Regions from separate parts of the Streptomyces sp. NPDC013317 genome, predicted to be linked through region 2. Evidence: riboswitches for the same ligand, from Rfam matches in the RefSeq annotation. Region 2 holds a riboswitch; each other region holds the start of a gene.
The links. Region 2 has a riboswitch for cyclic di-AMP ahead of ACZ3IJ_RS30300 (M23 family metallopeptidase). Riboswitches for the same ligand answer to the same signal wherever they lie in the genome.
Positions count from the first base shown of each region.

Region 1 (9,572 bases), on a different contig from region 2:
ACCGCGGCGGCCCCGGCCAGGACCCGAGCCCCCGTCAGGATCCGAGCCGCCGCTGGGGTCCGCGAGCCCGCCAGGGCCCGAGCCCCCGTCAGGATCCGAGCCCCCGCCAGGACCCGAGCCCCCGTCAGGATCCGAGCCGCCGCTGGGGTCCGCGAGCCCGCCAGGACCCGAGCCCCCGCCAGGGCTCGCCCTCCCGTGCGGGCGGGTGACGTCACCGTGCTCGTGCGCGTCATCGGACCGCCCTCCGTCCGGCGCGCGCCGACGCGGCCGCGAGCAGGCCGGCGATGCCGTCGAACCCACGTCGTCGCGCGTGGTCGAGCGGGGTCGTCCCGTCCTGGTCCGCGAGCAGCGGATCCGCTCCCGCGGTGATCAGCAGTTCGACGACCTCCTCGTGCGCCCGGCCGCCGTCGCCGAGGATGACCGCCTCCAGCAGGGCGGTCCAGCCGAGCCGGTTGACGTGGTCGACGTCCATGTCCGTCTCCCGCAGCACGGCGCGTACGTACGCGACATGGCCGCACTCCGCGGCGGGGATGAGCGAGGTCCCGCCGAAGCGGTCGGTGAGCGTCAGGTCCGGGTGCGCGCGGAGCAGCACACGCATCATCGGCACACTGCCCGTCACCCCGGTGATCAGCCACGGTGTGTCCGCCCGGCTGTCCCGCGCGTCCGGATCGGCGCCCGCCTCGACCAGCAGGGCGGCGGCGTCCACCCGGTCGGCCCGCGCGGCCAGCAGCAGAGGCGTGCGGCGCTCCGCGTCACGGCACTCGACGTGCGCGCCGGCGGCGAGCGCGGCGCCGACGCCGTCGGTGTCCCCCCGGTGGGCGGCCGCGAGCAGCAGCCGGTCGTACGGATCCATGGCGGTTCTCCTTCTCACGGCTGTCGGCAGCATGGACGTCGTCCCTTCCCGTCGGACGGCGGAGGCGGGCGGTCCGCCCTCCTCACCATCGTGCGGCCGCCGCCGCGCGCCACCGGTCGGACCAGTGGATCCCCCGAGGGAGCCGACCGGTGGACCCGGGGTCGACCGATCGGATGACCCCCGGGTTCACGCGGGCGCCGTGAAAAGCAGTGTCGGGCCGGGGTCTCCGCAGGTCAGAATGGACCTTCACCGACCAGGAGGAACCATGAGCCAGGCGTCCCTGACTCTCCGGGAGCTGCTGCCCCCGCAGGCGTTGGCCGAGGCCATCGATGCCGGGCACGTCACCCGCAAGGCACACCCCGAACTTCCGCTGTCGATCTACACGTACACGCGGACGTGCCAGTACGAGCGGATCTGGAACCAGGTGACGACGCGCTGCCGGGGGCTCGTCGCCGACGACGCGACCGGCGAGATCGTCGCGCTGCCCCTGCCGAAGTTCTTCAACATCGGTGAGCACGAGGCCGGTCAGCCCTACGCACCCGCCCTGCCCGACGAGCCCTTCGAGGTCTACGACAAGGTCGACGGCAGCCTCGCGGTGATCTTCCACTACGCGGGCCGGTGGCGGGTCGCCTCCAAGGGCTCCTTCATCAGCGCGCAGGCGACCTGGGCGCAGCGCCGGCTCGACGGCCGGGACACCGGTGCGCTGACCCCCGGCGTCACCTACCTCGCCGAGATCCTCCACCCGCAGAACCGGATCGTCGTCGACTACGGCGACCGGCGTGACCTGGTGCTGCTCGCCGCCTTCGGCCCGGACGGCACCGAGGTCCCGCTCGCCGAGGCGGCCGCCGACTGGACCGCGATCGGCTCGGTCGTGCGGACCTGGCCCGCCATGCCGCTGGACGAACTGCTCGCCCTGACCGAGGCGAACACCCTGCCGGGCGGACAGACCGCCACCGGCACCGACGCCGAGGGCTTCGTGCTCCGCTACGCCTCAGGTGTGCGCGCCAAGGCCAAGCTGAGCGAGTACGTACGCCTCCACAAGGTGCTCACCGGCGTCACCGAGCGGGACATCTGGCGCAGCCACGGCATCCAGCGCTTCGCGGGAACGTCCGTCAAGCGCCTGGCCCAGGGCCTGGGTTGCTCGGTCGCCGAGCTCGGCGGCGTGAAGTCCGCGGGCGGCCGGCCGCTGGACGCGCTCCTGGAGCAGGTGCCGGACGAGTTCGACGCCTGGGTGCGCGGGGTCATCGCCCGTCTGGAGGACGAGGCGGCGGCCCGCGAGCGCGCCATCGACGAGGCGTACCGGGGCGTCGCCCACCTGGCGGGGGACCGGGGTGCCTTCGCCCGGGCCGTCAAGGCCCTGCCGGTCGACGGCGACCTCCGGTCGGCCCTGTTCCTGCGCCTCGACGGGCGCCCCACGGACCTGTTCGTCTGGCGCTCCGTCAGGCCCGAGGCGTCCGACCCGTTCACGACCGATGTGGAGAACTGAGCCGTGCCCGACGTACACGTCATGACGGGGCTTCCGGCCTCGGGGAAGACGACGGCCGCCCGACGGCTCCAGACGGAGGCCGAGGGCCGGATGCGTCGAGTCAACCTCGACGACCTGCGCACCATGCTGGACATCCCCGCTCCCGAGCGGGGCCGCTCCCACGCCCACGAGCGGACCGTCCTCGACATCCAGGACGCGGCGGTCCGCTCGGCCGTCGAGGGCGGCTTCGATGTCGTCGTCGACAACACCCACCTGACCCCGCACATCCCCAAGCGGCTGAAGGCGGCCGTCGTCGGCCTCGACGCCCGTTTCGTGGTGCACGACTTCACCGACGTACCGGTCGAGGAGTGCGTACGGCGCGACGCCGCGCGCGAGCGGCCCGTCGGGGAGGAGATCATCCGCATCCTCGCCGACAAGCACGCCAAGGCCACCCGGGGCGGCTGGCGGCTGACCGCCGAGTGGCTGGGCGAACGGCCCGCGGCCGTGCCGTACGTCCCCGACCCGGCGCTGCCCTCGGCCGTGCTGTGCGACATCGACGGCACCCTCGCGCTGCGCGGCGACCGCGGCCCGTACGACTTCACCCGCTGCGACCTCGACCTGCTCAACGTCTCCGTCGCCCGCGCGCTGCGCGCCTTCCGCAGCGCCGAGAACGACACGATCGTGCTGCTGTCCGGTCGCAGCGAGGACCACCGCGCCCTCACCGAGTCGTGGCTCGCACGCCATGAAGTGCCGTACGACGAGCTGTGGATGCGGGCATCGGACGACGGGCGCGGCGACGACATCGTCAAGGCCGAGCTCTTCGACGCGCACATCCGCCACCGGTTCGCGGTACGGGTCTCGCTCGACGACCGCGACCGTGTCGTCGCCCTCTGGCGCCGCATGGGCCTGCCGACCTGGCAGGTCAACTACGGCAACTTCTGAGCCGGGTCACGCCGGCGTCACCGCGCCGTCGAGGAGGATCCGCGCCGGCTCGCGCGGCTGGGAGAACATGGGCCAGTGGCCCGTGTCCCTCCGCACGAGCCGATCGCTCGCTCCTCAGCAGCGCCGCCACGTCGCCCGTTCGGTTCGGCGCCGTCCAGCAGGCACTTGACGTACGTCGCCGGCAGCTCACCGAGCGGGTGGGCCGGCTCGGTCGGCTCGGTGAGCGTCGCGCCCAGGTGGGGCGTCGCGCCGGCGACGAGACGCGCGATCTGCTCCTCGTCCATACCCTGGCCCTCGAACTCCGCGGCGTCGAGCGGCGGCCAGAAGCCCCCGTTCTCGGCGATCGCCCCCTCCACCATGGCCCGGCCGTCCGGCCACGCGGACACGAACGACTCACCGTCCGCCGGCACATTGGAGTCCACGAACACCACACGGGACATCCGGTCGTCGATCCGCTCGGCGGCCTGACCGACCGATGCCCGCGTAGCTGTGCCCCACCAGGACGACGTCCCGCAGATCGCGGCCCTCGACCACCTCGACGACGTCCGCCACGTGCGTCCGCTGCCGCGCCGTCACACCCCGCCGCTCGGCGACACCGGAGAGCGTCACCGCGTGGGCCCCGTGACCGGCGGCCCGCAGCTCGGGAACCACCTCGTCCCACGCCCACGGTCCGAGCCACGCGCCTGCGACCAGAACGAATTCAGTCATGCCGCCAACGTAGCGAAGGGGTCCGACAATCCGGCCCGCCCGCGTCGCCGCGTCTACCCTGGGTGTATGGGCGGTGACCTGGTCCGACTCTTCCTCTGCGGCGACGTGATGCTCGGCCGCGGAGTGGACCAGATCCTTCCCCACTCCGGCGACCCGGCGCTGCACGAGCGGTACGTGCATGATGCACGGTCCTATGTGGCGCTCGCCGAGGAGGCCAACGGCCCCATCCCGCACCGCGTGGACTACACCTACCCCTGGGGCGTCGCGCTCGACGTCCTGGACGCCGAGGCGCCCGACGTCCGTGTCACGAATCTGGAGACCGCGGTCACCACGAGCGACGAGTTCGCGCCCGGCAAGGCGGTCCACTACCGCATGCACCCCGAGAACCTGCCGAGCCTGACCGCCGCCCGCCCCGACGTCTGTGTCCTCGCCAACAACCACGTCCTGGACCACGGCCACCAGGGCCTGAACGACACCCTCGACACCCTGGCCAAGCACGGCGTGGCCACGGCGGGAGCGGGCGAGGACGCCGAGGAGGCGGCACGGCCCGTGGTCGTCCCCCTGCCCGGGGGAGGACGGTTCGTCGCGTACGCCCTGGGCATGGCCTCCAGTGGCATTCCGCGGGACTGGGCCGCCACAGCGCGGCGCGGCGGCGTCCACTTCGCCTCGGGGCCAGGCCACTCCGCCGCCACCGGCCTCCTCACCCGGATCCGGGACACCAGGCGCCCCGGCGACATCGTCATGGTCTCGATCCACTGGGGTTCGAACTGGGGGTACGCGCTCTCCCGTGCCGACGTCGACTACGCGCACGAGCTGGTCGACGCGGGTGTGGACGTCGTGCACGGCCACTCCTCGCACCACCCCCGGCCCCTGGAGGTCCACCGGGGCAAGCCGGTCCTCCACGGCTGCGGCGACCTGATCAACGACTACGAGGGCATCACGGGCTACGAGCAGTACCGCGACGATCTGCGTCTCCTCTACCTCGTCACGCTGAGACCCGAGGACGGCCGCCTCCAGGAGGTACGCATGATTCCCCTGCGGGCCCGCCGCCTGCGGCTGGAGCACGCCCCCCGCCGCGACGCGCGCTGGCTCCACGACGTACTGGGCCGGACCAGCCGGCCCTACGGAACGCGGGTGGACCTCGACGAGGACGGGACCCTCGTCGCACGCCCCGCCTGACGGGCGGCGGCACGCACCCGCCCGCACACACGCTCCGACCAGGGAGACGAGCGGGATGTACTTCACCGACCGCACCGACGCAGGACGGCAGCTCGCCGCACGCCTGGAGCATCTCAAGGGCCACGACGTCGTGGTTCTGGGGCTTCCGCGCGGCGGGGTGCCGGTCGCCGAACAGGTCGCCGACGCACTCGGCGCGCCCCTGGACGTCTGTCTCGTACGCAAACTGGGGGTGCCGTTCCAGCCGGAGCTCGCCATGGGAGCCATCGGCGAGGGCGACGTCCGGGTCCTCAACGACCATGTCCTGGCGGACACCCGTGTCTCCGGAGGCGATCTGGCGGCCGTCGAGTCACGCGAGCGCGCGGTCCTCGCACAGCGGGCCCGGCGCTACCGGGGCGACCGCCCGCCGGCCCGGCTCGACGGCCGCACGGCCGTGGTCGTCGATGACGGACTGGCGACGGGCGCCACGGCGGTCGCCGCCTGCCGGGTCGTGCGCGCCCAGGGGGCCGCGCGGATCGTCCTCGCGGTGCCGGTCGCGCCGAGCGACTGGCCCGAACGGATCGGCCGGGAGGCGGACGAGACCGTCTGCGTGCACGAACCGGCGTTCTTCTACGCGATCGGCCAGTTCTACGAGGACTTCTCACAGACCCCGGACGAGGACGTCGTCGCCTGTCTGGAGCGCCACCACTCCGGGCGGGGGGCGGACGCCCGGGATCCGGAGGTGCGCATCCCGGCCGGGGAGGTGCGGCTCGCGGGCCAACTGGTGGTGCCCGACGGCGCCCCGGGGATCGTGCTGTTCGCCCACGGCAGCGGCAGCAGTCGGCACAGCCCGCGCAACCGGGCCGTCGCGGAGAGCCTGAACCGTGCCGGTCTCGGCACGCTGCTGTTCGACCTGCTCACCGAGGAGGAGGCCGACGACCGCGGCAACGTCTTCGACACGGAGCTGCTGGCCGGCCGGCTCGCCCGGGCCGCGCACTGGCTGGGGGGCCGGCCCGGCCTCGACGGCCTGCGGATCGGCTACTTCGGCGCCAGCACCGGCGCCGCGGCCGCTCTCTGGGCCGCGGCGGACCCGCTCTCCGACGTGGCCGCCGTCGTCTCACGCGGCGGGCGCCCGGACCTCGCCGGAGCGCGCCTCGCGCAGGTACGCGCTCCGACGCTGCTGATCGTGGGGGGCCGCGACCCGCTCGTGCAGGAGCTGAACGAGTCGGCCCAGGCGCGGCTCACCTGCGAGAACCGGCTCGTCGTCGTCGCCGGTGCCGGGCACCTCTTCGAGGAGCCCGGCACGTTGGAAGAGGTCGGCCGACTGGCCTCGGGCTGGTTCGCCGACCACTTCTAGGGCGTCCGTCAGTACGGTCCGTTGACGTTGTCGATGGAGCCGTAGCGGTCCGCGGCGTAGTTGCAGGCCGCGGTGATGTTGGCGACCGGGTCGAACAGGTCCATGGACGTTCCGGGCACGTGGTACGCCAGGAAGGTCGGCTCGATCACCTGCAGGAGGCCCTTGGACGGGGTTCCCTTGACGGCGTTGGAGTCCCAGAGGTTGATGGCCTGGGGGTTGCCCGAGGACTCACGCATGATGTTGCGGTGGATCCCCTCGTACGAACCGGGGATGCCGTACTTCTGCAGGACGTCGAGCGACTCGCGGATCCAGCCGTCGAGGTCGTTGGTGTAGCTCTTGGCGGCGACCGGCGCGGCCTTGGCCGGGGCGGCCTTGGTCACGGTCTTGGCCGATGCGGCGCCGGGCGCGGCACTGCGCTGCTGCGAGCGGTCGGCGCGGTCCGTGCTCGTCGTACGCGCCGGGGCCTTCTGCTGCTTCGTCGCGGCCGCGGGCTTCCCGCTCAGCGTGAGTTCCAGACCCGGACGAATAAGTGACGGATTGTCACCGACGGCCTTGCGGTTCGCCTTGTACAGCGCCTTCCAGCCGCCCCGCACACTCTGTTCGTGCGCGATCACGGAAAGGGAGTCGCCGCGGACGACGGTATAGATCTTGGCAGCGGAATTCCCGGCGGTGGGAATCGATTCGGCGATCTTCGCCGGGCTGCTGAAGACGGTCTTCTCGAGGGGCGCGACGGCCGGGGCCGTGTTCGGCGCCGCGTGCGCGGTGGCCGTGGCCACGAGGGGGAGAGCCAGCGCGGCTCCACCCGTGCTCGCGAGGGCGATACCTCGGCTGAGGGGACGTCGCTTGGGGCGCCGGTGCTTACCGTGAGCGGACATGCGGGATTCCTCTCCGGCGCCTGCGGGGTGAGCTGTCGGGTTCGGGCTGGAGCTGCCCGGCCGCACGCGTGCGGCTACACCCCAAGCCGGTCCGGAAATCCGGGACGGCGAAAAAACTGGGTCCCCCGCTCCTGCCGACGGGTGAATGGCTGGTCTTTTTCGGACGGTGGCAGGATTCGGCGATCCGTCCGGGTCGAGGTGACCGTAGGCGAGGAATGTCGGACGGAACAAGGTGGGGCATGGATGCGAAATGAACAGGAAATTCAGAAATGCGTTCCAGGTGATCACGGCCGAGCCGAACTGCCGTGCGGCACAAGGGGAAGGCGCCCCTCCGCATAGGTTGCGTCCTCTTCGCGTGATTCACGTCACCCGTGATCCCAAAACGGTCATACGGGCAATTTCATCCCAGCCAAGAAAAGGGACACAAGGGCATGAAATTGCCCTTGTGTCCCTTTTTGTCGGAAGTGGTGGTGTGTGTCAGCCCGTGACGCTGGGTGTGCCGGTCTCGATGTGGCCGGTGTAGCGGCGTGACCAGGTGCCGTCCACGTCGGCCGTGATCGTGAAGTCGTACCAGCCGTTGCTGTACGCCACCGCGTTGAAGAAGTCCTCGCGCGACGAGCCGGCCGGGACCGTGTACGTCCACGGCCCGTCCGTGCGGTAGGCGTTCGAGCGGATCGTGAAGGTCACGGGACCGGGGGAGGTGTTGGTCAGCCTGAGGTAGAGCGCCGACTTCCCGGTGCCCGGCTCGGTCGCGAACCGCGCCGCCACCTCGATCGCCTTGCCGGCCTTGGACGCGTCCCCGATGAAGCGCCTCAGGAAGCGGTTGGGGCCCATCATCGAGATGTCGTACTTGCCCGACCCGGACCCGAGCCCGATGTTGAAGTAGTCCGTGGCGGTCGCGCCCGGGTCCACGGTGTACTGCCAGGCCGCGGTGTCCCGGTGCTGGTGCGGGTGGATCGTGAAGTGGGCGGCCCGCTTCGCCTCCGCGCCCTGGTTCGTCATCGAGAACCAGGCGAGGATCTTGCCCGCCGCCCCGAACTCGAACCGGTCGAGGTTCCCGTTGACCTGGTACGGCACGGCGCGCGCCGGCCGGGTGCCGGTCTCCTGTGCGGGCAGGGCGTTGTCCTGGGGCACCGGGTTCGGCAGCGGGCCGCAGGTGGACTGCCCGATGACCTTGGCGGTGGAGGGGAGGCCGGTGGGAACTCCGTACACCGGGCGCGCGAAGTCGAAGACTCCCGTCAGGTCCCCGGTGACCTTCCGCCGCCAGGCGCTGATGTTCGGGCAGGTCGCCGGGGTGCCGAGGGCGGCCGTCCAGGTCTCCATGAAGCGCAGGACCGAGGTGTGGTCGAAGACCTCGGAGCTGACCCAGCCGCCACGCGTCCAGGGCGACATGACGAGCATCGGGACGCGGAAGCCCAGGCCGATCGGCACGCCGTCGATGTACTCGCCCGCGGTGCCCGGCGGGGCGACCGGCGGCGGCACGTGGTCGAAGAAGCCGTCGTTCTCGTCGTAGTTGAGGAACAGCACGGTCGAGTCGAAGACCTCGGGGTTCGCGGCCAGGGCGCGGTAGACCAGGTCGACGAAGTGCGCGCCGTCGCCCGGAGGGGCGTAGGGGTGCTCGGAGAAGGCCTCGCTCGCCACCACCCAGGAGACCTGCGGAAGCGTCCCGGCGACCGCGTCGGCGCGGATCGCGGCGGCGATGTCGTCCGGGGTGGACCCGGTGACCTTCGGTACGGAGCCCATGCCGCGGTCGTACAGGGGGTTTCCGGGCCGCGCGTCGGTGAACTTCTTGAAGTACGCGAGACCGTTGTCGCCGTAGTTGTCCTGGGCGTTCTGGTAGACCTTCCAGCTCACACCGGCCCGCTGGAGCGCCTCGGCGTACGTCTCCCAGGTGAGCCCGGACTCCTCGCCGCCGTCCTTGCTGGAGGCGTCGATCTTGCCGCTCCAGAGGAAGGTGCGGTTCGGTCCCGTGGCGCTGAGCGCCGAGCAGAAGTACGCGTCGCAGACGGTGTAGTTGTCCGCGAGGGCGTAGTGGAACGGGATGTCGCCGCGGTCGAGGTAGCCGAGGGTGCGGGTGTTGCCGACGCCCGTGACCCAGTTGTCCATCCGGCCCTTGTTCCACGCCGCGTGCTGCGAGGTCCAGCTGTGCGGCAGGTCCCCGTTGCACTGAGCCAGGGTCTCCCCGTCGACCCCGCCCGCGGGCGGGGTGGCGCTCAG
Region 1 is NZ_JBVHDX010000003.1:524,911-534,482, reverse strand. It holds gene ACZ3IJ_RS11235 (hypothetical protein) at 1-233, opposite strand, end outside; gene ACZ3IJ_RS11230 (ankyrin repeat domain-containing protein) at 230-853, opposite strand; gene ACZ3IJ_RS11225 (RNA ligase) at 1,119-2,339, shown strand; gene ACZ3IJ_RS11220 (phosphatase domain-containing protein) at 2,343-3,260, shown strand; partial or broken gene ACZ3IJ_RS11215 (alpha/beta fold hydrolase) at 3,267-3,968, opposite strand; gene ACZ3IJ_RS11210 (CapA family protein) at 4,035-5,147, shown strand; gene ACZ3IJ_RS11205 (phosphoribosyltransferase family protein) at 5,203-6,480, shown strand; gene ACZ3IJ_RS11200 (transglycosylase SLT domain-containing protein) at 6,489-7,355, opposite strand; cyclic di-AMP (ydaO/yuaA leader) riboswitch at 7,360-7,516, opposite strand; gene ACZ3IJ_RS11195 (phosphocholine-specific phospholipase C) at 7,833-9,572, opposite strand, start outside.
Region 1: another riboswitch for cyclic di-AMP. It lies ahead of ACZ3IJ_RS11200 (transglycosylase SLT domain-containing protein); the one in region 2 lies ahead of ACZ3IJ_RS30300 (M23 family metallopeptidase).

Region 2 (9,572 bases):
ACGGGCACGATCAGTACGTCTCCCTGCCGGTACATGGCTCTCCCCTCCGTGGTCGACACGCCACGTGTCGACCACGCACTCGACGCTAGAGGCAGCCACTGACAACGGCCTTCCGGCGCCCCCGGCGCGGAGTTGTCGGTGCGGCTTGGTACAACTGCTCGCGTCAGCCGATCAACGCCGTCCGGTGTCTGGAGCACTCATGACCATTTCGGGATACATTCAGGAGTTTCACGGCCTGCCCGTGTTCCACTTCCCGGATCGTGACACCGCCGTCGAGCTGCCCGACGCGGCCTCCGTGGCCTGGCGCGTCTCCGGATCGACGTACTGCGACTCGGACGAGGAGCAGTGGGAGCGGGTCTTCGACCGCTTCCTCGCGGACGTCGACACGAACCGGGTCCGCGCGCTGGTCGTCGGCGGCTGGGACGAGGCCTACGACACGTCGTCGGCCGCGATCGTCGCACGGCTCGTCGAGGCGGCGGGCGACCGGCTCGCCGGCCTGGAGGCGCTGTTCCTGGGGGACATGACCTTCGAGGACTGCGAGATCTCGTGGATCCAGCAGTCCGACGTCTCGCCCCTGCTCGCCGCCTACCCCCGACTGCGGGAGTTCGGTGTGCGCGGCGGCACGGAGCTCGTCTTCCCGACGGTCCGGCACACCGCGCTGACCACGCTCGTGGTGGAGTCGGGCGGGCTCGGCGCCGAGGTCGTCCGCGGCATCGCGGGCAGTGACCTGCCCAACCTGGAGAAGCTGGAGCTGTGGCTCGGCACCGACGAGTACGGCGGCGACTCCTCGGTCTCCGACCTCGAACCGCTGCTCGCGGGCACCGGGTTCCCCGCCCTGCGCCGGCTGGGGCTCCGCAACAGCGTGATCCAGGACGAGATCGCCGCCGCGGTCGCCGGTGCCCCCGTCGTCGCCCGCCTCGACAGCCTCGACCTGTCGATGGGCACGCTCACCGACGAGGGGGGCGAGGCGCTGCTCGTGGGCCAGCCGCTGACCCACCTCACGCACCTCGACCTCTCGCACCACTACCTGTCGGAGAAGGTGAGCGAGCGAATCGTCGACACCCTCACGCCGTACGGGGTGACGGTCGACGTCGACGACGCGCAGGAGCCCGAGGACGACGGCGACGGCGAGGTCTTCCGGTACGTCGCGGTCGCGGAGTGACGTACTCCCCGCCCCTCGGGCAGCCGCCCGCCGGGGAAGCGGCCTTCGCGCACCCGCGCCTCGTCGTCGTCGGCAACCCGGCCAACCGCCGGGTCGCCTTCTTCCGCGACGCGGTGCGGGCCGCCGGGCTGGCCGAAGCGCGGGTCGAGCCCTGGCTCGACGTGCTGCGGGGCGGGGCACGCTTCCACCCGGGCGAGACGGTCCGGCTGGAGTCGCCCGGCGAGGACCCGGACGTCGACCGGCTGTTGCGCGGTACGGACGATCCGACCCGGGTGGAGGGCACGGGCCGCTGGTACGAGGCGTTCACGGCGGCGACGGCACGGCTCGCGCGGAGCGTGGGCGACGCCGGGGCGGTCCTCGTCGACGATCCCGCGGAGCCGGCGGTGCTGTTCGACAAGCGCCTCGCCCATGCCCGGCTGCTCGGGGCGGCGGTACCGGTGCCGGACTCACCGACGTCCGGGGCGGCTGCTCCCCCCGTGCGGGACTGGGCGGACGTCCGCTCCCTGATGGCGGCGGCCGGGCTGCGCCGGGCGTTCGTGAAGCTCGCCCACGGCTCGTCCGCCTCCGGGGTCCTGGCCGTGGAGACGAACGGGGCCGGCCGGGTCCAGGCCACCACCTCCGTGGAACGCGGTCCCGAGGGACACCTCTTCAACTCCCTCCGGGTGCGCCGCTACACCACGGAGCGCGAGGTCGCCGCGATCGTCGACGCGCTCGCACCCGACGGGCTGCACATCGAGCGCTGGCTGCCGAAGGCGGCGCAGGGCGGCCGGGTGGCCGACCTGCGGGTGGTGGTGATCGACGGGAGGGCCACGCACGCGGTCGTCCGGACCAGCCGCTCCCCGATGACCAACCTCCATCTCGGCGGCGTCCGGGGCGATCTGGGCGCCGTGCGCGCGGCGGTCTCGGCCGCCGGCGGCCGGTGGTCGGACGCGCTCGGGGTGTGCGAGGCCGCGGCCGACGCGTTTCCCGGTATGCGGTGCGTCGGCGTCGATCTGTTGCCGGCTGTCGGCTGGCGGCGGTTCGCCGTCGGCGAGGTCAACGCCTTCGGGGATCTCCTCCCCGGGCTCACCGGCCTCCCGGGCAGCGGCACGGAGGGCCTGGACACCTACGCCGCCCAGGTCGCGGCGCTCCTCCGCGGAACGCCCGCACGGGGCCCCGCCCGTAAGCCCGCCGTCACAGAAGGCACCCCCCGCACCACAAGCAGCCCCCGCACCACAGGCACTCCAGTCACACCGAGCACCCCGAGCACACCAAGCACTCCGAGCACCACAGGATCGAGCACCACTTGAACCAGCAGCACGCACCCGACATGTACGAGATCGTGGGCAGCCACGATCTCCTCCTGGTCACGCTCGACACCCTGCGGTACGACGTGGCCGCCGAGCTGGCCGCCGCCGGCCGCATCCCGAACCTGGCCCGGCACCTCCCCGGCGGACGCTGGGAGCGCCGCCACGCCCCGGGCAGCTTCACCTACGCCTCTCACCAGGCGATCTTCGCGGGCTTCCTGCCGACCCCCGACTCCCAGGGCCCGCACCCCCGCCTGTTCGCCGCGCGGTTCGCGGGCAGCGAGAGCACCGCCGGCGGCACGTTCGTCCACGACACCCCCGATCTGGTCTCCGGCCTGGCCGAGGAGGGCTATCGCACGGTGTGCGTCGGCGGCGTCGGTTTCTTCAACGGGCAGGGCCCGCTCGGCTCCGTGCTGCCCGGACTCTTCCAGGAGAGCCACTGGGAGCCCGGCTTCGGGGTCACGTCCCCGACCTCCTTCGAGTCCCAGGTGACCAGGGCCGAGGAGATCGTCGCCGGGCTCCCGCCCGAGCAGCGTCTCTTCCTCTTCCTCAACGTCTCCGCGCTGCATCAGCCCAACTGGTTCCACCTCCCGGGCGCGACGCGGGAGTCCGGCGACACCCGCGCCTCGCACGCGGCGGCGCTGGAGTACGTCGACCGGCACATCGGCCGGCTCCTCACGGCCATGAGCAGCCGTCGCCCCTGCTTCGCGATCGTCTGCTCGGACCATGGCACCGCGTACGGGGAGGACGGCTTCACCGGTCACCGGCTCGGGCACGAGGTCGTCTGGACCGTGCCGTACGCCCACTTCGTCGTGGACGGCCCGCAGCGGGAGGCGTCCGCATGACCGAGCCGACCGCGACGTCCGGGGCGCTCGAAACCCCACGCCCGTACGAGAGTTACGTCTACGCCTACCCGCACAAGACGGCGTACCGTCCACTCCCCGACCCCGCCCCCTCGCTCGCGGCGCTCTGGCGGGACGAGCCCAAGGACGCACTCTCCCTCTACGCCCACATCCCCTTCTGCGAGGTCCGCTGCGGCTTCTGCAACCTCTTCACCCGGATCGGCGCCCCGGACGAGCTGACGACCCGCTATCTCGACGCGCTCGACCGCCAGGCGACCGCCGTCCGCGAGGCGCTCGGCGACAGCGCGCCGGTCCGGTTCGCCACGGCCGCCTTCGGCGGTGGTACGCCGACGTTCCTCACCGCCGGCGAGCTGGAGCGGCTCTGCGACATCGCCGAGAAGCGGATGGGGGCCGATCTGCGAGCCGTTCCGCTCTCCGTCGAGACCTCGCCCTCCACGGCGACCGCCGACCGGCTCGCGGTCCTGGCCGAGAGGGGCGCCACCCGGATCAGCATCGGTGTGCAGAGCTTCGTGGAGGCCGAGGCGCGCGCCGCCGTGCGGCCCCAGCGCCCTGCCGACGTCGAGGCCGCGCTCGCCCGCATCCGGGACACCGGCGTCCCCGTCCTCAACATCGATCTGATCTACGGCATCGACGGCCAGACCGTCGAGTCCTGGACGCGCTCCCTCGACGCGGCGCTCGCCTGGGCGCCCGAGGAGCTCTACCTCTACCCCCTCTACGTGCGTCCGCTCACCGGCCTCGGCCGGCTCTCCCCGAACGCCGACCGGGAGTGGGACGAGCAGCGGCTGCGGTTGTACCGCCACGGCCGGGACCATCTGCTCGCGCGGGGCTACGCGCAGGAGTCGATGCGGATGTTCCGGCGCGCCGACGCCCCGCCCCAGGGTGCCGACGACTACGCCTGCCAGACCGACGGGATGATCGGTCTGGGCTGCGGGGCCCGTTCGTACACCTCGTCGCTGCACCACTCCTTCGACTACGCGGTCGACATGAGGGAGATCCGCTCGATCGTGGACGCCTACACCGGAACGGAGGACTTCACACGGGCACGGGTGGGCCGGTGGGTCGACGCGGACGAGGCGCGCCGACGCCATCTGCTCCAGTCACTCCTCCAGGCCCGGGGCATGGCCACGGCCGGCTACGAGGAGCGGTTCGGCACCTCGCCGTTCGCCGACTTCCCCGCCGAGCTGCGCCGGTTCGAGGCGCTCGGCTGGCTGGACGCGACGGCCCCCGCCGGTCTGCTGCGGCTCTCACCCGAGGGACTCGCCCACTCGGACGCGCTCGGACCGGCGCTGTTCTCCCCCGCCGTGCGGGCGGCGATGGCCGCCTACGAGCCGAAGTAGCGGGGTGACGGAATGGACCTGACCATCCTCTACCGGGGCCCGCTCGCCTCCTGCGACTACGACTGTCCCTACTGCCCCTTCGCCAAGCGTCGTGACAGCCGCGAGCAGCTCCGCGCCGACCGCGCGGCGCTGGAGCGCTTCTCGGCCTGGGCCGCGGCGCAGACCGGCGACCGGCTCCGCATCCTCTTCACCCCGTGGGGCGAGGGACTGGTCCGGTCCTGGTACCGGCGGACGCTCGTCGAGCTGTCACACCTGCCGCACATCGAGCGGGTGGCGATCCAGACCAACCTGAGCTGTCGTACGGAGTGGCTTGCGGAGGCCGACCCCGGCACGCTGGCGCTCTGGTGCACGTACCACCCCGGGCAGACGCCGTACGACCGCTTCCTCGCCAAGTGCCACGCGCTGACCGCCCGGGGGACGCGCTTCAGCGTCGGGATCGTCGGTCTGCCCGAGCACCGGGAGCACGCCGGGCGGCTGCGGGACGCTCTCCCGCCCGAGGTCTACCTCTGGGTGAACGCGGCCGAGGGGCACATGTACACCGACGAGGAGGCCGGGGCCTGGACGGCCCTCGACCCCCTCTTCCCGTACAGCCGCCGACCGCACGCCTCAGCCGGTCTCCCCTGCCGGACCGGTGAGTCGGTGATCTCGGTGGACGGTGACGGGACGGTGCGGCGCTGCCACTTCGTCAAGGCCGAGCTGGGCAATCTGTACGACGGTTCGTACCGTGCCGCGCTGCGCCCGCGCGCCTGCCCGCTCTCCGCCTGCGACTGCCACATCGGCTACGTCCATCTGGAGACGCTGCCGCTGTACGACGTGTTCGCCGGCGGTGTCCTGGAGCGGATACCGGCCCCCGTCGTACTCAGAGGGGCATGAGGTCTCCGAGCGGCATGAGGTCCGGGCGCTTGGCCGCCACGTGGTCGCCCGAGCTCTCGCCCCGCAGCCGCCGGCCGATCCACGGCACGAGGTACTCCCTGGCCCAGTTGATGTCGTCGCGGCGCACCTCCAGCGTGCCGCGCGGCGGGAGCGGCGGCCAGGGCTGGTCCGGGTCGGCCGGTACGCCCAGGCCGAGCACCTGGGCGGCGCGGAGCGCGACCCTGGTGTGCCCCTCGGGCGAGAGGTGCAGCCGGTCGTCGTCCCAGGCCCGCCTGTCCTGCACCGACCGCAGCGACCAGAGGTCGAGGACCGGGCAGTCGTAGCGGTCCGCGATGGACCGGACGTGGGCCGTGTACGTGGCGATCTTGCCGCGCAGATGCTTCAGGACGGGTACGTCGCGGGTGTCGAAGCCGGTGGTCACCATCACGGTGCCGACGGCGGACGTCAGGTCGGCGACGGCGCGCTCGAAGCGCTCGGCGACGTCGTCGGGGTCGGTCCCGGGGCGGATGATGTCGTTTCCGCCCGCGCAGAAGGTCACCAGGTCGGGGGCGAGTTGCTTCGCCCTCGGGACCTGCTCCTCCACGATCTGGTCCAGCAGGCGGCCGCGTACGGCCAGGTTGGCGTAACGGAACGCGTCGTGCTCCGGCAGCCGGTCGGCGAGGAGCACCGCGAAGCGGTCCGCCCAGCCGACGTACCTCCCGTCGGGCCCGGGGTCCCCCACGCCCTCGGTGAAGCTGTCACCGATCGCCGCGTACGACCCGAATACGTGCGTGTCTCTTGATCTCGAATCGTCTGCCACGGGACCACATCTTTCCCTTGCGGGTGTGACCTACGCGAACGTAAGGAGGGGTTGACGCCGGGTGAGATACGCCACCGGTCAAGATTCCACCAAGCCGGAATACGCGCGGGGGCCCGGCACTGGTGAGTGCCGGGCCGCCGCGGGTGCTGCCGGTGGGTCAGATGCTGACGCCGTGCGAGCGCAGGTAGGCCAGCGGGTCGATGTCCGAGCCGTAGCTCGGGCCGGTACGGATCTCGAAGTGCAGGTGCGGACCGGTGGAGTTGCCCGTCGAGCCGGAGAGACCGATCTCCTGGCCGCCGGTGACGGTCTGGCCGGCGGAGACGTTCAGGGAGGAGAGGTGGGCGTACTGCGAGAACGTGCCGTCGGCGTGCTGGATGACGACCTCGTTGCCGTACGAGCCGCTGTTGCCCGCGGAGTAGACGGTGCCCGCGCCGACGGCCTTGACCGAGGTGCCGGAGGAGGCGATGAAGTCGACACCGGTGTGGTAGCCGGAGGACCACATGGCGCCGGAGGCGCGGTACGGGGTGGAGATGCCGCCACTGACGGGGGCGACCCAGCCGGCGGAGGAGGACTGCGCGGGAGCGGACGCCGGGGCGGCGGTGCCGGCCGGGTCACGCTCGGCGGAGCGGGAGGCGCGCGTGTCGGAGGAGGACTTCTCCGCCTTCGGGGCGGCCTTGGGGGCAGCCTTCGGAGCGGCCTTGGGCGCGGCCTTGGCGGTCGACTTGGCGCCGAGGGTGAGCTTCATGCCGGGAAGGATCAGCGACGGGTCCTCGCCGACGACCTGGCGGTTGTCCGCGTAGAGCTTCTTCCAGCCGCCCGCGAGGTGGTGCTCGGCGGCGATCTTCGACAGGTAGTCGCCACGGACGACGGAGTACGTCTTCGGCTTGGCGGTCTTCCCGGCGGCCGGGGCCTTGGCGGGGGGCGCGGCGACGGAGGCGACGGCCTGGTGGGACGTCACGGACGGGGCGGCCTTCTCGGCGGCGTGGGCTCCGGTCGCACCGAGCAGGGGCAGGGCGACGACGGCGCCACCCGTACCGGCGGCGACGAATCCACGCGTGAGCGGGTTGGCCTTGGGACGGCGGTGCTTACCCTTTGCGGGCATGGCGAATTCCTCTCCGTCGCCTGCGAGGTGAGCTGTCGGGTTCGGACTGGAGATGTCCGGCCGCGTTTCACGCGGCTTCACCCCGAGCCGCCCGGAACGACCGGAACGGCGTACTACCTGGGTCCCCCGCTCCTGCCGTACGTGGGTGGGTGCGGATTCCGGGCGGTGGCAGGATTCGGCGGTTCCGACCGGATTGAGCGTGACGCTAGACGAGCGGGTCGGGGCGAACAAGCCGCCTCTTTTCGTTCGCAATCACGGGCGGGAATTTCGCGCCGAATTCCGGTCACCCTCCGTGGAGGGCGTCACCGCGATCTCCTTTTCCGGTAAGGGCATTGCGAAAGACGATCAGGCACGGTCCGTCACCTCTATGACGCTGCTCACGCGCCGAATCCCATCTCCCCTTCAACCAGGGCGCGTTATACCTAAGAGCCCAATTCGGACAGAACACCCATTCCCATACCCCGGGGGTAGGCGAAGGCCCGATCACCCGGGATGATTGGCCCAGGAATCGATCAGCAGTCGATCCCGATCCGCCGAACTTCAGGAGCACTCGTGACGCAGCAGCTGCCACAGGTCCCGTCGACCGAACCCGAGCTCACCGGGGTGCGCAACTTCAGGGACGTGGGCGGACTGCCGACCGTGGACGGCGGTTCGGTGCGGTTCGGCCGTCTCTTCCGCAGCGGCCACCTGGCGCACGCCACCGAGGAGGACGCCGCGTTCCTCTCCACCCTCGGGCTGCACACGATCTTCGACTTCCGCAATGTGGCCGACCGCAAGATCGAGGGGCCGGACGTCGAACTGCCCGGCGTGCGGAACGTGAACATACCGCTCAACGACCCGGCCGACGGCAAGGAGTTCTGGAGGCTGGTCAGGACCGGCGAGCTGGAGCAGCTCCGGGGCATCCTCGGCGACGGCAAGGCGACGGCGCGAATGTCCGATTCGTACCGGAAGATGATTGTCGAGCGGACCGCGGAGCACAGCGGCATCCTGCACGCGATGGCCGAGGACAGTGTCCCGGCGCTGATGCACTGCGCGGCCGGCAAGGACCGCGCCGGCCTCTCCATCGCCATCTCCCTGCTCGCGGTGGGCGTGGAGCGCGAGGCGATCGAGGCGGACTACGTGAAGTCGAACGACCCGCACCGCCGCTACAAGGTGCGGCGCAGCTCCACCTCCGCGGACGCCATGGCACCCGAGGTGATGGAGCTGCTCAGCCCGCTCTTCGACGCGCGGGTCGAGTACCTGCGGGCCGCGTTCGAGACGATGACGCAGACCTGGGGGACGGTCGAGGGCTACCTCACGGACGGCCTGAAGCTCACCCCGGAGACGCGGGCGCGGCTGCGCGAGCGTCTCGTCGTCGCGGTGTGACCCTGACCCCCGGCCCGGCCGCTACCGGTTCTGCCCGCCGAGCACGAAGAGCAGATAGAGGAAGCCGGCGAACAGGTGCCCGGCCACCAGATAGGCGAAGAGCCGGAGCACCAGCCCCTTGGGGAACTTGCCGGCCTCGCGCTCCTCGCCGGTGACCGGCGCGGACTTCTCGGACATATCGACCCCTTTCCGGGGCTCAGCGCAGATGCGGGGCTCCGTCGCCGAGGCACAGCTCGGCGGCGGGGCTCTGCATGAGCGTGTGAACGAAGAGCAGCTCGGCCCCGCCGCGGCCGACGGCGCCGATCCGGTGCGGGGTGAGCGAGTCGAAGTGGGCGCTGTCCCCGGGATCCAGGACGTGCACGGCGTCGCCGAGGGCGAGACGCACCTGCCCGTCGAGGACGTGGAGCCACTCCTCGCCGGGGTGGACGCGCACGATGTCGGCCTTGGTGGCGTACGGGACGTGGACGCGGAGCGCCTGAAGGGCGCGGCCCGGCCCGCCGGCCTGGCGGTAGGTCCAGCCGTCCGCCTCGACGGGCTCGGACCGGTCCGCGCGGACGATCGGATCACGCTCGGGCGGAACCTCGCCCAGGAGCTCGGAGACCGTCGTACCGTAGATGCGGGCGAGGGCGAGGAGCATCGGGAGCGAGGGCTGCCGGTGACCCGTCTCGAGCCGGGAGAGATGGGCCGGGGAGAGCCCGGCCCGCTGGGCGGCGACCTCCAGGGTCAGTCCGCGGCGTCTGCGCAGGGCGCGGAGCTGCGGCGCGACGTGCGGCGCGTCCGGCAGG
Region 2 is NZ_JBVHDX010000015.1:32,679-42,250, forward strand. It holds gene ACZ3IJ_RS30265 (hypothetical protein) at 1-35, opposite strand, end outside; gene ACZ3IJ_RS30270 (STM4015 family protein) at 200-1,162, shown strand; gene ACZ3IJ_RS30275 (STM4014 family protein) at 1,159-2,451, shown strand; gene ACZ3IJ_RS30280 (STM4013/SEN3800 family hydrolase) at 2,472-3,293, shown strand; gene ACZ3IJ_RS30285 (STM4012 family radical SAM protein) at 3,290-4,648, shown strand; gene ACZ3IJ_RS30290 (STM4011 family radical SAM protein) at 4,661-5,521, shown strand; gene ACZ3IJ_RS30295 (SGNH/GDSL hydrolase family protein) at 5,508-6,320, opposite strand; gene ACZ3IJ_RS30300 (M23 family metallopeptidase) at 6,478-7,422, opposite strand; cyclic di-AMP (ydaO/yuaA leader) riboswitch at 7,427-7,597, opposite strand; gene ACZ3IJ_RS30305 (tyrosine-protein phosphatase) at 7,975-8,787, shown strand; gene ACZ3IJ_RS30310 (DUF6126 family protein) at 8,809-8,964, opposite strand; gene ACZ3IJ_RS30315 (helix-turn-helix domain-containing protein) at 8,984-9,572, opposite strand, start outside.

Region 3 (9,572 bases), on a different contig from region 2:
GCAGGGTCGGTGGAGGTCGGGCGGGCGCCCGGGCCCCCGGGCACGGTGGCGTCGGGGCGTACGGGCGCGCCGGCCGGGGGGGCGTTGTCTGGGGCCGCGGGCTCGGGAAGTCGGCGGGCCCGGGTGGGCGGGCGGGTGCTCGTCGCCGCCGAGAGCGCTTCCGCCAGGCCGCCCATCTCCACGTGGACCACCACCACCGGCTTCGCCGGGGACGGGGCGGAGGCGACCGCCTCGCGGAGGTACGCCGCGAGGACCTCGCCGTCGCCGGACTCGACCGCCCCGTTCTCGCCGACCCAGGGGATCGCGGTCACGACGACCGCGTCGCAGGCGTCGTCCGCGAGCGCCGCCGCCAGCGCGGCGCGGAAGTCCGCGGGGCTCGCGCCCGTCGTCAGGTCCAGCGGGCGGTGCGGACGGAGCCCCTCCGTCAGACAGGCGTCGTACGTCAGCAGCCCGAGCGACTCGGAGTTGCCGAGGATCGCCACGCGCGGCCCGGCGGGCAGCGGCTGGCCCGCCAGGAGCAGCCCCGCGTCGACGAGTTCGGTGACCGTGTCGACGCGGATGACCCCGGCCTGCCGGAGCAGCGCCGAGACCGTGGCGTGCGGGATCCGGGTGACCGGCACCCGGTGCCCCGGCGGCGCGCTCCCGCTGTGCCGCGCGCCCTTGACCACGACGACCGGTTTGACCGCCGCCGTGCGACGGGCGAGCCGGGTGAACTTCCGGGGGTTCCCGATGGACTCCAGGTACAGCAGGACGACGTCCGTCTCCGGGTCGTCGTACCAGTGCTGGAGGAAGTCGTTGCCGGAGACGTCGGCCCGGTTGCCCGCCGAGATGAAGGAGGAGATGCCCGCGCCGTGCCGGTGCAGCCCGGCGAGGAGCGCGATACCGATGGCGCCGGACTGGGTGAAGAGCCCGATGCGTCCGGCGGCCGGCGCCTGCGGCGCGAGCGAGGCGTTCAGCCGGACACCGGCCGAGGTGTTGATGATCCCGAACGCGTTCGGCCCGATGATCCGCATCCCGTACGAGCGGGCCTGCCGCACCAGCTCCCGCTGCCGGTCCCGGCCCTCGGCCGTGCCCGTCTCCGCGTAGCCCGCCGAGAGCACGACAAGTCCCCGCACCCCGTGCTCCCCGCAGTCCGCGACCGCCTCCGGCACGCGCTCGGCGGGAACGGCGACGATCGCGAGGTCCACCGGTTCGCCGATGTCCCCGACGGAGCGGAAGGCCGGTACTCCGTCGAGCGTGTGGGTCTCCGCGGGGAGCGCGCGGTTCACCGCGTACGTCCGTCCGCCGAACCCGCCGTCGAGGAGGTTGCGCAGGACCGCCCGGCCCACGCCGCCCGGTGTGCGTCCGGCGCCGACGACGGCGACCGAGCCGGGTGTGAGGAGCCGCTGCACGGAACGCGCCTCCGCCCGCTGCTCCCGCGCGCGCTGCACGGCGAGCGAGCGGTCCGTGGGCTCCAGGTCGAGGTGGAGCCGTACCGAGCCGTCCTCGAAGCTTCGCTTCTGGGTGTACCCCGCGTCGGTGAAGACCTTGATCATCTTGGTGTTCGCCGGCAGCACCTCCGCCGCGAACCGCCGGATGTCGCGCTCGCGCGCCACCGCCGCGATGTGTTCGAGCAGCGCGGACGCCACGCCGCGCCCCTGGTGGGCGTCCTGGACCAGGAAGGCGACCTCGGCCTCGTCGGCCGGCGCGGAGGCGGGCATGCCGCGGTCGTCGATCCGGTCGTACCGCACCGTGGCGATGAACTCCCCGCCGACCGTCGCCGCGAGCCCCACCCGGTCGACGAAGTCGTGGTGGGTGAAGCGGTGCACGTCCTTGGCGGAGAGCCGTGGGTACGGCGCGAAGAAGCGGTAGTACTTCGACTCGTCGGAGACCTGCTCGTAGAAGCTGACCAGCCGTTCGGCGTCGTCGGCGGTGATGGGCCTGATGCGTGCCGTGCCGCCGTCGCGGAGGACCACGTCCGCTTCCCAGTGGTCGGGGTAGGCGTGCTCCGGCTGTGTCGCCTGGGCCGCCTGTGGCGACTGCACTGCCTGTACCGGCTCCCCCGGCCGGCCCGGCTGTTCCGACGCGCTCTGCATGGGGCAAGCCTACGGCCGGGGTCCGACACGGGCACCGGTCGCGCGGCACCTGTGCGCCATGCAAGGTAAGGAGGACCGATCGGCCCTCGCGCGGGGGCCGGAGGTCGGCCACGAGCACCCCGCGGCCTGTGGGAGACTGGTCTAGACAACCCGCTTGAGACTTGAAGGGCAACACCATGGCTGAGCGCCGCGTCAACGTCGGCTGGGCCGAGGGCCTGCACGCCCGCCCCGCCTCCATCTTCGTCCGTGCCGCCACGGCCTCCGGCGTCCCCGTGACGATCGCCAAGGCCGACGGCAACCCGGTCAACGCCGCGTCGATGCTCGCGGTGCTCGGTCTGGGCGCGCAGGGCGGCGAGGAGATCGTTCTCGCTTCGGACGCCGAGGGCGCCGAGGTCGCGCTCGACCGTCTGGCGAAGCTGGTTGCCGAGGGGCTCGAGGAGCTTCCCGAGACCGTCTGACCCGATCTCCGAAGAAGCCGCGCACGCCGGAACACCGGCGGCGCGGCTTTTTCGTCCCCCCGATTCCGCGGGCACATTCCCTGCGACGCATCACGGACAGCGAATTGTGCACGGCGCGTCGCGCACTGCGCATTTCCGAGTGCCATTCCGGGCGGACGTCATTCCAGGCGGACGCCGATCCGGACAAGCACCATTCCGGGCAGGACAGAACCGGCCCGCGAAATTCAGTGCTCTTTGTATACGGCCCGCTCGTTAATTCCGGACGCTCGCGGTGTTTACGACATGTTGCGAAACCCTCACGCGCCCGTGCTCCGGGCGCTTCAGCCGGTGCAGCACCAGTGACCGCTCGGCGTGCGTCGCGGTCAGCGCACGGGCCCGCTCCGCGTCGCCGCGTGCCACCGCGTCCACGATCGCCCCGTGCTCGGCCCACGCCTCGGCCGGCTGGGCCGGGAGCTCGATCGCGTACATCCAGTCGATCTTGTGCCGCAGCTGGGTGAGCAGGGCGCTGAGCGCCGGGCTGCCCGAGGCCTGGGCCAGCGTCTCGTGGAACCAGCCGCCGAGCGGGCGCAGGTCCTCCGCCTGGCCCCGCCTGGCCCGCTCCTGCCCCAGCCTGACCAGGCCCCGCAGCACCTTGAGGTGCGCTTCGGTGCGGCGCTGCGCGGCGCGCGCGGCCCCCAGCGGCTCCAGCAGGGACCGGACGTCCAGCAGGTCCGCCGCCTCCTGCTCGGTGGGCTCGGCGACCTGGGCGCCCGCGTGGCGGCGGGTGATCACGAAGCCCTCGGACTCCAGGGTGCGCAGCGCCTCCCGGACGGGGACGCGGGAGACTCCGTAACGGCGGGCGAGCTGCTCCTCCGTCAGCCGGCTGCCGCGCGCGAAGACCCCGGTGACGATGTCGTCCCGGATCGCCGTGCATACAGAGTGCGCGGGAATGCGCATGTTCGACCTCCGCCTTGATCCGCGCGAAACCGGTTCTCCGGCGACTCTATTGCAGCAGGGCTTTGTTTCCGACGGCTCTCAAGGATCCATGGATATGTTTTCGGTCAGCGAAAAGCCCCGGCTCGGTACGAGCCGGGGCTTTTCTGAGAAGCCGGGAAAGACCTCGAACGGTCAGACGTTCACACCACGCGCGCGGAGGTACGCGATCGGGTTGATGTCGGAGCCGTACTCGGCGGTGGTGCGGGCCTCGAAGTGGAGGTGGGGCCCCGTGGAGTTGCCGGTCGAGCCGGAGATGCCTATCTGCTGGCCCGGGGTGACGGACTGGCCGACCCCGACACTGATGGCGGAGAGGTGACCGTACTGGGTGTACGTGCCGTCGTTCATCCGGATGACGACGTTGTTGCCGTACGCACCGCCCCAGCCCGCCTCGACGACGGTGCCGGAGCCGACGGAGACGACCTTGGTGCCGGAGGCGGCGTGGAAGTCGACGCCGGAATGGCTGCCGGAGGACCAGAGCGCACCGCCGGTCTTGTAGCCGGTGCTGACGTACGAGCCGGCCACGGGGAGCTGGAAGGAGTTCAGGCGCTTGCGCTCCGCCTCACGGGCGGCGCGCTCCTTGGCCTCGCGGATCTCCTTGGCGCGGGCCTCGGCCTTGCGCTTCGCCTCGGCCCTGGCACGGGCCTCCGCCTGGCGCTTCGCCTCGGCCTCGGCGGCCTCGCGCTCCTGGGCGGCGGCCTGGGCGTCGATGGTGTCGGCGAGCGAGTCGGCGGCGATGATCTGGGTCAGCCCGGTGTCCTCGACCGAGGGGGCAGCGTCCGCGTCGACGGCGAGTGCCGGGGAGGCGAGGGTTCCGATGACGCCGGTGGTGGCGAGGGTCGCGACGCCGGCGATGCCGGCGGTGCGGCGCGACAGACGACTCGGACCACGATGCTTCCCGGTGGCACGGGTGAACGCCATGTAGGGGCTGTTCCTTTCCTTCCTTCTCGCCTACCGGGTTAGCTGACGGGTTCGGAGCAGGAAGGTCTCCTACGGGCCCCTCCGCACGGGTGCGAAGGCGTCCGATTCACCCCAGGGACTTCGTGTGGGTCCCCGGCTCCCCAGGCTCGCGCCTGACGGGGACTCGGCGATGACTGTCCGATGCCGCGGGTGCGGCGGGTGCAACTGGCGAACAGCCGGATTGACGCTAAGCGGACCGTCTTTCAATCACCAAACAGACACGCCTGTTTGTAAGACATGCCACAGGCCATACAGCCACCGTCCGCAGCAATACGGACAAAGAGGAGGACCCCGACGTACCGTGACGTCGGGGTCCTCCGGTGCCGCCGGACGCGGCGGCACGGCGACTCGATCAGCCGGTGACGACGGTCACTTCGCCGAGGCCGAGGGCGCGTACGGGCTCCTCGATCTCCGACGCGTCACCCACGAGCACGGTGACGAGTCGGTCCACGGGGAAGGCGTTGACGACCGCGGCCGTCGCCTCCACCGTGCCGGTCTCGGCGAGACGCGCGTACAACTGCGCCTGGAAATCGTCCGGAAGGTGCTGCTCGACCTGGTCGGCGAGGGTCGCGGCGACCGAGGCGGCGGTCTCGTACTTGAGCGGCGCCACGCCCACCAGGTTCTGCACGGCCACATCGCGCTCGGCGTCCGTCAGACCTTCCGCGGCGAGGGTGCGCAGCACCTTCCACAGGTCGTCAAGTGCCGGACCGGTGTTGGGGGTGTCGACGGATCCGCTGATGGCGAGCATCGAGGCGCCGTTGCCCTCGCCGTCGGAGCGCAACACCTGGCCGAAGGCACGGACACCGTAGGTGTAGCCCTTCTCCTCGCGCAGGACACGGTCCAGGCGGGAGGTGAGCGTGCCACCGAGGCAGTACGTGCCGAGGACCTGGGCCGGCCAGACACGGTCGTGCCGGTCGGCGCCGACGCGGCCGATCAGCAACTGGGTCTGGACGGCACCCGGGCGGTCGACGATGACCACACGGCCGGTGTCGTCCGCCGTGATCGGCGGGACCGGGCGCGGCTCGGCGGTGTCGCCCGTCCAGGCGCCGAGCGACTCGGCGAGCACCTTGTCCAGGTCCACGTCGGTCAGGTCGCCGACGACGACGGCCGTGGCCGTGGACGGCCGGATGTGCGCGTCGAAGAAGGCACGGACGGCGGCGGCGTCGATCGGCTCCACCGTCTCCTCGGTGCCCTGGCGCGGCCGGGACATGCGCGAGTCCGCCGGGAAGAGCTCCTTGGAGAGCTGCTTGGCCGCCCGGCGGGCCGGGTTGGCCGCCTCGTGCGGGATCTCGTCGAGCCGGTTGCGCACCAGACGCTCGACCTCGGTCTCGAGGAACGCCGGCGCGATCAGGGCCTCGGAGAGCAGCCCGAGCGCCTTGGGCAGCCGGGAGACGGGGACCTCCAGGGAAACTCGTACGCCCGGGTGGTCGGCGTGCGCGTCGAGCGTGGCGCCGCAGCGCTCCAGCTCGGCGGCGAACTCCTCGGCGGTGTGCTGGTCCGTGCCCTCGGAGAGCGCGCGGGCCATGATCGTGGCGACACCGTCGAGGCCCGCGGGCTCGGCCTCCAGCGGTGCGTCGAGGAAGATCTCGACGGCGACGACCTGCTGGCCGGGGCGGTGGCAGCGCAGCACCGTCAGGCCGTTGTCCAGCGCTCCGCGGTCCGGGGCCGGGAAGGCCCAGGGCCGGGCAACCCCCGGCTCCGGCTGCGGGTGGAACGTCATGTTCGTCAAAGACGCGGCAGCGTCGGTCACTGGTCCGCTCCCTCTTCCTCGTCGCTGTCGGCCTGGTCGGCGTCGTTCTGTTCGGTGCCGACCGGCTCGTAGACCAGCACCGCGCGGTTGTCCGGGCGCAGCCGGGCCGCGGCGGCGGCCCGCACCTCCTCGGCGGTGACGTCGAGGACCCGGTTGACGGCGGTCAGGGCGAGCTGCGGGTCGCCGAACAGGACCGCGTAGCGGCAGAGTTCGTCGGCGCGGCCCGCGACCGTGCCGAGCCGGTCCAGCCACTCGCGCTCCAACTGGGCCTGCGCGCGCTCCATCTCCTCGGGCGTCGGGCCCTCGGCGGCGAACCGGGCCAGCTCCTCGTCGACGGCGGCCTCGATCACGGGCACCTCGACCCCGCCGGACGTCTTGACGTCCAGCCAGCCGAGCGAGGGCGCGCCGGCCAGGCGGAGGAGACCGAAGCCCGCGGCCACGGCCGTACGGTCGCGGCGGACCAGACGGTTGTGGAGCCGGGACGACTCGCCGCCGCCGAGGACGGTCAGGGCGAGGTCGGCGGCGTCGCACTCGCGCGTGCCGTCGTGCGGAAGCCGGTAGGCGGCCATCAGCGCGCGGGCCGGGACCTCCTCCTCGACGACCTCGCGCAGCTGCTCCCCGAGGACGTCGGGCAGCGTGCCGTCGCGCGGGGGCAGCTTGCCGTCGTGGGACGGGATGGAGCCGAAGTACTTCTCGATCCAGGCCAGGGTCTGCGCCGGGTCGATGTCGCCGACGACCGAGAGGACCGCGTTGTTCGGCGCGTAGTACGTGCGGAAGAAGGCCCGCGCGTCCTCCAGCGTCGCCGCGTCCAGGTCGGCCATGGAGCCGATCGGCGTGTGGTGGTAGGGGTGGCCCTCGGGGTAGGCCAGCGCGGTCAGCTTCTCGAAGGCCGTGCCGTAGGGCACGTTGTCGTACCGCTGACGGCGCTCGTTCTTGACGACGTCCCGCTGGTTCTCCATGGACTCGTCGTCCAGGGCGGAGAGCAGCGAGCCCATGCGGTCCGCCTCCAGCCAGAGCGCGAGCTCCAGCTGGTGCGTGGGCATGGTCTCGAAGTAGTTGGTGCGCTCGAAGCTCGTCGTGCCGTTGAGCGAGCCGCCCGCGCCCTGCACCAGCTCGAAGTGGCCGTTGCCGTGGACCTGCTTCGAGCCCTGGAACATCAGGTGCTCGAAGAGGTGGGCGAGGCCGGTGCGGCCCGCGACCTCGTGGCGGGAACCGACGTCGTACCAGAGGCACACCGCGGCGACCGGGGTCAGGTGGTCCTCGGAGAGCACCACGCGCAGGCCGTTGGCCAGCCGGTGCTCGGTCGCTGTCAGGCCGCCGGAGCCGGCCTCTGCCGTGGCCGTGTGACCCATGGGCATGTACGTCCCTTCGATCGCGATATGGAAAAGTCCTGCCACCCTATGCAAGCGCACCGGCACCTGGCGAAGTTCCCGCAGGTTCCCGGCGTCCCTCTTCCGGGTCGCGGGGGCGTCGCGCACGGCTGACGGCGGCCCGTACCCGGGTCGCGGTCGGCGTTGTCGGTGGGACGGTCCACAATGGTCCGCGTCAGATCAACCTTGTTGGTGAAGGAGCCGCAGCCGCGATGGCCCGCCGCAGCACGAAGACACCGCCGCCGGACGACGCGTTCGAGGAGAGGATCCTCGACATCGACGTCGTCGACGAGATGCAGGGCTCCTTCCTCGAGTACGCGTACTCGGTGATCTACTCCCGCGCGCTGCCGGACGCCCGCGACGGCATGAAGCCCGTCCAGCGCCGCATCGTGTACCAGATGAACGAGATGGGCCTGCGCCCCGACCGCGGCTATGTGAAGTGCGCCCGCGTCGTCGGCGAGGTCATGGGCAAGCTGCACCCGCACGGCGACGCGTCGATCTACGACGCGATGGTGCGCATGGCCCAGCCGTTCTCCATGCGCCTCCCGCTGGTCGACGGCCACGGCAACTTCGGCTCGCTGGGCAACGACGACCCGCCGGCCGCCATGCGGTACACCGAGTCGAAGATGGCCGCCGCGGCGCTCATGATGACGGAGTCGATCGACGAGGACACCGTCGACTTCTCGCCGAACTACGACGGCCAGGAGCGGGAGCCGGTCACGCTCCCCGCCGCGTATCCGAACCTGCTGGTCAACGGCGCGTCCGGCATCGCGGTCGGTATGGCGACCAACATGCCCCCGCACAACCTGGGCGAGGTCATCGCCGCCGCCCGGCACCTGATCCGGTACCCGAACGCGGACCTCGAGGCGCTCATGCGCTTCGTCCCCGGCCCCGACCTGCCCACCGGCGGCCGGATCGTCGGCCTGTCGGGCATCAAGGACGCGTACGAGACCGGCCGCGGCACGTTCAAGATCCGCGCCACGGCGACGGTGGAGACCGTGACGGCCCGCCGCAAGGGCATCGTCGTCACCGAGCTGCCCTTCACGGTCGGCCCCGAGAAGGTCATCTCCAAGATCAAGGACCTGGTCGGCTCCAAGAAGCTGCAGGGCATCGCGGACGTCAAGGACCTCACCGACCGCAACCACGGTCTGCGCCTGGTGATCGAGGTCAAGAACGGCTTCGTGCCCGAGGCGGTCCTGGAGCAGCTCTACAAGCTGACGCCGATGGAGGAGTCCTTCGGTATCAACAACGTGGCGCTGGTCGACGGCCAGCCGCTCACGCTGGGCCTCAAGGAGCTCCTGGAGGTCTATCTCGACCACCGCTTCGACGTGGTGCGCCGACGCTCCGAGTTCCGCCGGGGCAAGAAGCGCGACCGGCTGCACCTGGTCGAGGGGCTGCTCGTCGCCCTGCTCGACATCGACGAGGTCATCCGTCTCATCCGCTCCAGCGAGAACTCGGCGCAGGCCAAGGAGCGCCTCGTCGAGCACTTCTCGCTGAGCGAGGTCCAGACGCAGTACATCCTCGACACCCCGCTGCGCCGGCTCACCAAGTTCGACCGGATCGAGCTGGAGACCGAGCGCGACCGGCTCAACGGCGAGATCGACGAGCTGACCGGGATCCTGGACTCCGACAGCGAGCTGCGCAAGCTGGTCTCCGGCGAACTGGCCGCAGTGGCGAAGAAGTTCGGCACCGACCGGCGTACGGTCCTGCTGGAGTCGGCGGGCGCGCCGATCGCCGCGACGTCCCTGGAGGTCGCGGACGACCCCTGCCGCGTCCTGCTGTCCTCGACGGGGCTGCTGGCCCGTACGGCGACGGAGGAGATCCCGGCCGCCTCGGACGGCAAGCGCGCCAAGCACGACGCGATCGTCTCCGTGGTCCCGGCGACCCAGCGCGGCGACGTCGGCGCGGTGACCTCCGCCGGACGCCTGCTGCGGATCGCGGTGATCGACCTGCCCCAGCTGCCGAACACGGCCGCCGCGCCGAACCT
Region 3 is NZ_JBVHDX010000001.1:115,907-125,478, reverse strand. It holds gene ACZ3IJ_RS00505 (bifunctional acetate--CoA ligase family protein/GNAT family N-acetyltransferase) at 1-2,075, opposite strand, end outside; gene ACZ3IJ_RS00500 (HPr family phosphocarrier protein) at 2,252-2,533, shown strand; gene ACZ3IJ_RS00495 (GntR family transcriptional regulator) at 2,786-3,469, opposite strand; gene ACZ3IJ_RS00490 (M23 family metallopeptidase) at 3,641-4,426, opposite strand; cyclic di-AMP (ydaO/yuaA leader) riboswitch at 4,440-4,605, opposite strand; gene ACZ3IJ_RS00485 (M16 family metallopeptidase) at 4,818-6,185, opposite strand; gene ACZ3IJ_RS00480 (M16 family metallopeptidase) at 6,212-7,573, opposite strand; gene ACZ3IJ_RS00475 (DNA gyrase/topoisomerase IV subunit A) at 7,798-9,572, shown strand, end outside.
Region 3: another riboswitch for cyclic di-AMP. It lies ahead of ACZ3IJ_RS00490 (M23 family metallopeptidase); the one in region 2 lies ahead of ACZ3IJ_RS30300 (M23 family metallopeptidase).